DNA from 2 places in the Kribbella sp. NPDC104740 genome. Region 1 is predicted to be linked to the other one. Evidence: riboswitches for the same ligand, from Rfam matches in the RefSeq annotation. Region 1 holds a riboswitch; the other holds the start of a gene.
What was found. A riboswitch is a leader RNA that binds a small molecule or an ion and turns the genes downstream of it on or off. The one in region 1 is predicted to bind S-adenosylmethionine.

Region 1 (4,407 bases):
TCGCGGAGGAGGTCGGCGTGGCCGCTGTGGCGGGCGTACTCGCCGATCAGGTGGATGTAGATCATCCGCAGCGACGACTCCTCGCCGGAGAACGTGAAGCGGTCATCGAGCGAGCGGCCGACGACGGCCTCGTCGGAGAGCTTCCACTCCTCGATCAGTGCCTCGTACGACGCCTGCGCGTCGGCCGCGTCGATCAGCTCGAAGTCCGCGTCCTTGCCGAGCGCTGGGTCGAAGACCGGCTCGGCCGGTACGTCGGCGAAGTGGATCCGGAACCAGATCCGCTCGACCTTGCGCGCGTGCCGGATCAGGCCGAGCAGCGACAGGGTGGACGGCGGGGCGCTGCGCTGGGCGAGCTGCTCCGGGGTCAGGCCCGCGCACTTGTGGAGCAGGGTCTGGCGGTAGAAGTCCAGGTAGCCGGCGAGCAGTTCGCGCTCGGGGGCGACGAGCGAGCCGGTCGGGCGCTCGACGGCGGGGGCGGTCCAAGTCATCCCGGCATCCTCCCCCGGCGAGGGCTCAGCCCGCATCCCGGTATCCCGCGTCCTCGCAGCGCCGCGTCCCCGCAGCCCTACATCCCCGCGGCCCCGGTCGCCGGGCGGCTGCCCGCGCTGTCGCCGCCGGGCAGGAACGCGTCGCAGCCCCACATCTCCCACATCTCCCGCATCCCCCCCGGCAGGGGCTCAGTTCGCGCTCAGGTATTTCAGGCCCTGCTTCAGGTAGGTGCGCGGGTTCGTGTCGAGTGCTGCGGCCCACAGCGGGTCGGGCTCGTCGCGGAGCCAGGCGTAGCGGGCTAGCGCGTAGCCGAACATCGCCTCCGTGAGGTAGCCGAGGCGGCTCGTGCGCCAGCCGGTCTGCGAGCGGCTGTATTCGAAGGCGGCGTTCGCGGTGAAGACGCCGAAGCCGAAGAAGACCGTGAAGAGGTCGGTCAGGGGCTCGTCGTCGCGGCGGTCGGGGTCGCTGCGGCCTTCGCCGATGAGGCGTTCGTGGCCTAGCTCGTGGGCGATGGCGGCGACGAGTGCGACCGGCTGGCGAGCTTTCGCCATCTCGACGGTGATCACCGAGCGACCGTTGCGGCGCCGCCAGTGCGCGGCTGCGCCGCGGGAGCTCATCTCCATCGGGAGTCCGTCGACGAGGTCGTCGAAGGCGTCGTCGGGTTCCAGGTCGAGGTCGATGCGGTCCACCGGTACGTCGACGAGGTGGGCGACGGTCGCGAAGACCGCACGGACATCAGCCTCGGCGCCGGTGTAGGACGAAGGAAAGAACTCCGCGGCCGGGAGCACTACCGGGCGGTGGAGCGGCTCGTCGCCGAAGGTCGTGACGAACCAGTCGAGGGATTCCTCGATCCAGGTTCGTTCTTCGGGTCGCACCGGGCACTTCGGTTGGCTCCACCACGGCATGGTCATCACCTCTCTCCGACTCAGATGCTGTGAACCGTCCGCCGGGTTCCCCGTCGGGGCCGTGAACAAGGCGGGGGTGAGGAGAGGGGGCGGGAGCGGGCCGGCACCCCGCCGGGGCATGACACTGGTCACCGCGTTCCGGTCAACCGCTGGCTGATCGGCCGAGGTCGTGGGCACGCGGTCCCCATCTCATAATGCGGTACGAGGTCTCACACAGCGAGATAGCTGCTGGCGCACCCACCACTCCCCCGGCTAACGTCTTCGGCAGGTCATGAGAGCCAGCGACAAGCCCCGGCTAGCTGGACGGCAACCCTCCACCGCGGTGGGGTGCCCCGGGTGAGGACCAGGCCGTGCGGACACCCCGTTCGGCAAGTGCGGACTTCCGGGAGCAGCAGCATGTCCATCCTCTCCATTCTCGAGCCGGCCAACGCCACCAGCACGCGGCAGGCGGTCGCCCGGCTCACCACCGGCAGCATCCCGGCCACGGTCGGCGCGGACCTGCTGGTGCCGCTGGCCGACGGCCGGGTCACCGACTACGCGAACTTCGACCACGGGGCGAGTGCGCCGTGTCTGGAGTCCGTACGCCGGGCTGTCGAGGCGGCGCTGCCGTCGTACGCGTCGGTGCACCGCGGCAACGGGTACGCGTCGCGGATCACCACGCAGTGGTACGAGCGCGCTCGCCGAGAGGTGCACGCGTTCGTCGGCGCTCGCGAGGACGACCAGGTGATCTTCACTCGGCAGACCACCGACGCACTGAACTTGCTCGCCAAGGCGCTGCCGGCCGACGCGACGGTGATCGTGTTCGAGTCGGAGCACCACGCGGCGCTGCTCCCCTGGCCGGCTGAGCGGACCGTCCGGCTCCCTGCGCCGACCACCACCGCAGGGGCGGTCAGCGCGGTCGCCGACGCGCTGCGTCAGGCGCCCGAGGGCCCGCGGCTGGTCGTCGTGACCGGCGCGAGCAACGTGACCGGTGAGATCTTCCCCGTCGCCGAGCTCGCCGCCGTCGCCCGGGCGCACGGTGCGCGGATCTGTCTGGACGCCGCGCAGCTCGCTCCGCATCGCGAGGTCGACATCGAGCAGCTGGACGTCGACTGGGTCGCGCTGTCCGGGCACAAGCTCTACGCGCCGTACGGCGCCGGCGCGCTGATCGGACGCTCCGACTGGCTGAACGCCGCCGACCCGTACCTGTACGGCGGCGGCGCGACCGCCGCTGTCACCACCGACACGACGGTCTGGAACGAGGGCCCGGCGCGGCATGAGGGCGGCTCCCCCAACGTGATCGGCGCGATCGCCCTGGCCGCCGCGTGCGCGGCGATCGCCCAGCACCGCGAGGCGATCGAGCAGCACGAGCGCAACCTGCTCGCGCGGCTGCGGACCGGTCTGGCGCAGATCGAGGGTGTCGAGACCTATGACATCTTCGGTGCCGACGCCGATCGGGTGGGGACGGTCTGCTTCACGATCGACGGACTCAACTCGACGCTGGTGTCGGCGGCGCTGTCGGCGGAGTACGGGATCGGCGTACGGGACGGGAAGTTCTGCGCGCACCTGCTGGTCGGTCACCTGCTGCAGGACTCCGGTACGGCGGTGCGGGCGAGTCTCGGGCTCGGCACGACGCGCGAGCACGTCGACCGGCTGGTCGGAGCGGTGCGCACGCTGGCGACCAAGGGCCTCACGCGGCAGTACGAGGAGTCGGCGCACGGCTGCCAGCCGGCCGACGACCCGCGGGACCTGGACGCTCCGCAGATCTGGTGAACACCCAGCACTCACCAACCTGCTGAACCAGGCCGAGCCACCGCTCGGCGAGGCCTGCGAGATCGCCCGAGGGCGAGGTTGGTGAGTGCTGCAGCTCCGGCGGCAGCAAGCGCTAGAGCGAAGACGGCACCGAAAGACCTGTGTGGTGAGCGGCGAACGCCAGCAGGTCGGCCCACTCCGAAGCGACCATGGCCGCGGGCTTCCCGAACCCGTGACCGGTGTCGACCTCGATCCTGGCCAGCACCGGCGCCTCCCCCGCCTGCGCGTGCTGCAGCGCGGCGATGAACTTGTGGCTGTGCAGCGGCACCACCCGGTCGTCGTGGTCACCGGTGACCACGAGCGTCGCCGGGTACGCCGTACCGTCGTGCAGGTTGTGCAGCGGCGAGTAGGCGAGCAGGTCCTCGAACTGGGCCGGGTCGTCGGGCAGACCGTAGTCCGACGCCCAGCCCGCGCCCACGGTGAACAGGTGGAAGCGCAGCATGTCCAGTACGCCGACGCCGGGCAGGGCGACGGCGAACAGGTCAGGCCGCTGCGTCATCACGGCTCCGACGAGCAGGCCGCCGTTGCTGCGCCCATGGATCGCCAGCTGCCCAGGCGTCGTCACTCCAGTAGCGACCAGGTGCTCGGCCACCGCGATGAAGTCGTCGAACACAGCCTGCTTGTTCGCCAGCCGCCCAGCGTCGTGCCACTCGCTCCCGAACTCACCGCCGCCCCGCAGGTTGGTGACGACCAGCACTCCCCCAGCGGCGAGCCACGCCGGCCAGCCCGGCCGGTAGTCGGCGAAGACGGGGATGCGGAAGCCGCCGTACCCCCACTGCAGCGTCGGCCGCGGCACGTCGAAGCCGAGATCACTCCGGCTGATCAGGTAGTACGGCACCTCACGAGCGGGGTCGACTCGACGCTCGACCACCACACCGGGAGGTGTGTAGGAGGTCAGTGGCGGAACCAGTTCCGGAAGGGCGCGGGCCGTGCCGTCGGTGATCACGTAGGCGACGGTTGGATCGACGGTCGTCGAGAAGCCGACGAACACCTCAGGAGACTTCATCGAAGAGTTCACCCCGACCAGTCCACCGGATCCGGCCGGGACGACCTGGGCATTGCCACCGTCGACGTCGTACAGCGTCAGCACCGGCTGCGCGTCGGCCAGCGACACCGTCACCAGGCCGCCCTCGGTCCCGTGGACCTCCAGCAGCGTCGCCGAGCTCTCTGGGATCACATCCACGAATTCCCCGGACAAATCGCTGGAGACCACCCGCCCGCG
Region 2 (4,407 bases), on a different contig from region 1:
CCCACCCGCTGAACACGGTCCTTCGCTCGTACGCCGCGTCGTCGCCGACGTCGCTCCACCGGCGCGGCTCGATCATCGTGTGGTAGAGCGCGGTCCGGAAGATCTGCCGCTGCTCCGGCGTTCCGCCCTCGATCTCGACCTTCTCCAGCACGGCGGCCCAGGCCGCGCGCGCGTCGGCGGCGACCTGGTCGAAGTCCCAGCCGGGGAGGTCGTGGGCGAGGTTGCGGCGGGCGCCCTCGACGCTGGTGAACGAGATCCCCGACTTGACCAGCACCGGCCCGGCCACGTCGAGCTCGATGAAGAACCCGGCGTCCGCGGCGGCCGTCGTACGGGACGGCTCGGTGCGCAGGTCGTCACCGTCCCAGGTCGTGAAGCTCTTGACCGGCTGCGAGAGCTGCAGCGAGAAGTACACCGTGTACTCCGGCCCGGTCCCGCAGATCCAGCCGCCGCCGCTGCGGTCGCAGCGCATCCAGCCCTCGACCGTGTGGTCGTCGACCAGGACGACGTGCTGCTCGACCGAGTGCGATCCGTCGAACCCGACCCGGCGGGACAGGTCGATCTTGATCCGGGCCGGCCCGGCCTCGGCGTACGTGAACCGGATGATGCCCGCGCGCTCGGTCGCGGTCAGTTCGGCGCGTACCTGGTACCGGTCGAGGTCGACGGAGTAGTAGCCGGCCTTCACGACCTGGTTGCGGTAGCGGCTGTTGGCGGCGACGCGCCCGGTCACCAGCGGTCCGGTCTGCGGCATCACCTGCAGGTTCCCGAGGTCGCCGTAGCAGCCGATCCCGCCGAGGTGGGTGAAGCTGAACCCCTCGATGGTCTCCATGTCCGCCGAGTAGCCGCTCCCGTGGTCGCCGCCGCTGACCGTGTCCGGACTCAGCTGCACCATCCCGAACGGCCGCACCGGTCCCGGGAACGTCTTGCCGCACGCCGTGTCCGGCGACGTCGTCAACGCCCCGATCAACGGATCGATGTCGTCGACAGCCTCACGCTGACTCATGCCGGTCCTCCACAGCTCCGCTCCATGTCCGGACATAGCATGCCAGAAACCTCCGAGACCCCCGGCCGGTCGGCCGGGGGTCTCGGAGGACGAGTGGTCGGGTCAGCAGCCGCCGGCGACCGCCGGGATGATCGAGACCTGGCCGCCGTCCTTGATCGAGGTCTGCAGCCCCTCGGCGAACCGGACGTCGTCGTTGTCGACGTACACGTTCACGAAGCGGCGCAGCTCGCCGGAGTCGTCCAGGACGCGGCCCTTGATGCCCGGGTACGACGCGTCGAGCGACTCCAGCACCTCGCTCAGGGTCGAGCCTTCGACGGAGACCTCGGACGCGCCCTGGGTGTAGGGCCGCAGGATGGTCGGGACGCGGACACTGACGCTCACTGCAGACCTGCCTTCACGAAGGCGTCGTACGACGCGGGGATGGTCACCTTCGGGCCGACCCGGTCGGCCACCGCGTCGAGCGTCTTCAGCCCGTCGCCGGAGTTGATGATCACGGTCTCGGCCTCGGGGTCGAGCTGCCCGGTCGCGATCAGCTTCTTCAGCGTCGCGACGGTCACGCCGCCGGCGGTCTCGGCGAACACACCCTCGGTCCGGGCCAGCAGCTGGATGCCCTCGACGACCTCTTCGTCGCTGACGTCCTCGATCGCACCCCCGGTCCGCCGGGCGACGTCGAGCACGTACGGCCCGTCGGCCGGGTTGCCGATCGCCAGCGACTTGGCGATGGTGTCCGGCTTGACAGGCTTCACCACGTCGTGGCCGTCGCGGAACGCCTGTGCCACCGGCGAGCAGCCGGTCGCCTGCGCGCCGTAGATCTTGTAGTCGGTGGCGTCGACCAGGCCCAGCTTGCCGAGCTCGGTGAAGCCCTTGTCGATCTTGGTCAGCTGCGAGCCGGAGGCGACCGGGATCACCACCTGCTGCGGGATCCGCCAGCCGAGCTGCTCGGCGATCTCGAAGGCCAGCGTCTTGCTGCCCTCGGAGTAGTAGGGCCGCACGTTCACGTTGACGAACGCCCAGCCCTCCTCCTCGCCGGCGATCTCGGAGGCGAGCTTGTTCACGTCGTCATAGTTGCCGTCGACAGCGACCAGCGTGCCGCCGTACACGGCGGTGGTGATGATCTTGGGGCGCTCGAGGTCCTTCGGGATGAAGACGACCGAGCGGATACCGGCCCGGGCGGCCGCGGCGGCGACCGCGTTGGCCAGATTGCCGGTGGAGGGGCAGGCGAAGACCTTCATGCCCAGCTCACGGGTGGCGCTCAGGGCACTCGCGACCACGCGGTCCTTGAAGGAGTGCGTGGGGTTGCCCGAGTCGTCCTTCACCCAGAGCTTCCGCAGCCCGAGCTCGCGGGCCAGGTTCTGCGCGTCGATCAGCCGGGTGTAGCCCGGCTCGGTGTTCGGGTAGCTGGCCACGTCGACCGGGACGGGCAGCAGCGGCTGGTAGCGCCAGATGTTCTTGGGTCCGGCCTCGATCTGCTCGCGGGTGATCGTCGGGTACTCGTACCCGACCTCCAGCGGACCGAAGCACTCCATACACGCGTAGAACGGGCCCAGCTCGGACTTCGCCCCGCAGGCCCGGCAGCTCAGGTGCGTTCCGTTGCCGAAGGCACCTGCACGGATGGTGTGGGTGGCGGTCTGGCTCATGGAGAGGTTCCTCCTCATCTTCCCCGGGCGCCGGATCTCGGCGTGGGACGGATTTGGCACCGGTCCGCCGCGAGCGCCTCAGGAGGAGGCCTCCACGGGGAGGGTTGCCGGGACTTCAACGGGCCGTTTCCCTCAGTCCCTCTGGATGAGCAGGTTCGAGGTTACCCAATCGGGTCCATATTGTGTCTGGTGATCCCAACATCCGAGACGGCAGATCTCAGCCTTGCGCGACGCTCCGCGTTCGGCTTGCGAGCCCCGGTACGACGCCCGAAGCTCCCCCGAGCGGCGCCTCGCTCACCCGGCGGAGCGCTCGCGGAACGTCCGCCGGTACGCCGACGGCGACGTCTGCACCGCCTTGGCGAAGTGGTGCCGGAACGTCACCGGCGTCGCGAACCCCGCGGCCAGCGCGATCTCCTCCACCGGCGCGTCCCCGGTCTCCAGCATCGCCAGCGCCGCCTGGATCCGCTGGGCGATCAGCCACTTCGCGGGCGTCGTACCGGTCTCGCGCGTGAAGTGCCGCAGATACGTCCGCGGCGCCAGCCCGGCCTCCCGGGCCAGATCCGGTACGCCGATCGGCTCGGCCAGGTGCTCCAGCGCCCACCCCAGACTGCGCGCGACCGGCGCGTCGACCGGGTCCGGCGGCATCGGCGACTCGATGTACTGCGCCTGCCCGCCGGCGCGGTACGGCTGGATCACCAGCCGCCGGGCGACCGCGTTCGCGACGGCAGCGCCGAGGTCCTTCCGGACGAGATGCAGCGCGAGGTCGAGCCCCGCCGCGCAGCCGGCGCTGGTGAGCACGTCGCCCTCGTCGGTGTACAGCGGCTCGGGGTCGACGTGGATCGCCGGGTAGCGCTCGCGGAGCTGCTCGGCGTACCGCCAGTGCGTGGTCGCGCGGCGCCCGTCGAGCAGCCCCGCGGCCGCGAGCGCGAAGGCGCCGGAGCAGATCGAAACGATGCGCGCCCCGCGGCGATGCGCCGACTGCAGGGCCTCGATGAGCTGGGGAGACGTGGTCGCCGAGGGGTTGGCGACGCTCGGCACGACGACGGTGTCGGCGGCCGCGAAGTCGTCCAGCCCGTACGGCGTCGACAGCGTCGCGCCGCCGATCACGCGGATCGGGTCGGGCGTCTCGGTGCAGACCTTGAGCTCGTACCAGGGCTGGTCGATGTCGGGCCAGACCAGCCCGAACACCTCGATCACGATCCCGGCCTCGAACGCGGTCATGCCGTCGTACGCGAGCACCGAGACTGTCGCCATGGCAAAATCTTAGCGATAGGCGTCTACTACGCCACTTCTCGCCGAGGCCGAGCGCTCGGACGATGGAGACATGTTCGAGAGACTGAAGGACTTCCTGGCCGGGATCCACGCCGCCGCGGCCATCCGGCACGGCGCGAAACCGCCGGCCCGCGCTCGGCGCGTGCCCTCGTACGGGCCGTCGCCCCAGGTCCGCGGCCGCACCTCGCCGTCCGCCCCGGACGCCCACCACTGTTCAACCTCGTCGCGCGCGGCGTGTCGCGGGCGACACGCCGTGGCCGGCGAGTCGCGCGCGGCGTGTCGCGGGCGACACGCCGTGGCCGGCGAGGTTGGTCAGTGGTGGGTGTCCGGGCTCACTCCCCACGACGCCGTTCGAGCATCCGCATCAGCGGCGTCGCGGCGACACCGTGCACGACCACACTCAGCACGACCGTGAACCCGACCGTCGCCCACAACCACGGCAGGTCGTCGGCGAAGTCGGCGCCGGCGTACGCGAGGTAGAAGATCGACCCCACCCCC

Region 2: it holds a riboswitch for S-adenosylmethionine, as region 1 does, so the genes downstream of both, thrC (threonine synthase) here and ACZ6Z4_RS16325 (aminotransferase class V-fold PLP-dependent enzyme) in region 1, are expected to answer to the same signal.

The regions. Positions count from the first base shown of each region.
Region 1 is NZ_JBVJNV010000003.1:48,396-52,802, forward strand. Features, by position in the region: gene ACZ6Z4_RS16315 (DinB family protein) at 1-488, opposite strand, end outside; gene ACZ6Z4_RS16320 (hypothetical protein) at 678-1,394, opposite strand; SAM riboswitch class IV at 1,662-1,775, shown strand; gene ACZ6Z4_RS16325 (aminotransferase class V-fold PLP-dependent enzyme) at 1,791-3,146, shown strand; gene ACZ6Z4_RS16330 (prolyl oligopeptidase family serine peptidase) at 3,259-4,407, opposite strand, start outside.
Region 2 is NZ_JBVJNV010000001.1:912,256-916,662, reverse strand. Features, by position in the region: gene ACZ6Z4_RS04345 (GH92 family glycosyl hydrolase) at 1-1,000, opposite strand, end outside; gene ACZ6Z4_RS04340 (ubiquitin-like small modifier protein 1) at 1,103-1,381, opposite strand; gene thrC (threonine synthase) at 1,378-2,637, opposite strand; SAM riboswitch class I at 2,649-2,789, opposite strand; gene ACZ6Z4_RS04330 (helix-turn-helix domain-containing protein) at 2,932-3,891, opposite strand; gene ACZ6Z4_RS04325 (cation:proton antiporter) at 4,242-4,407, opposite strand, start outside.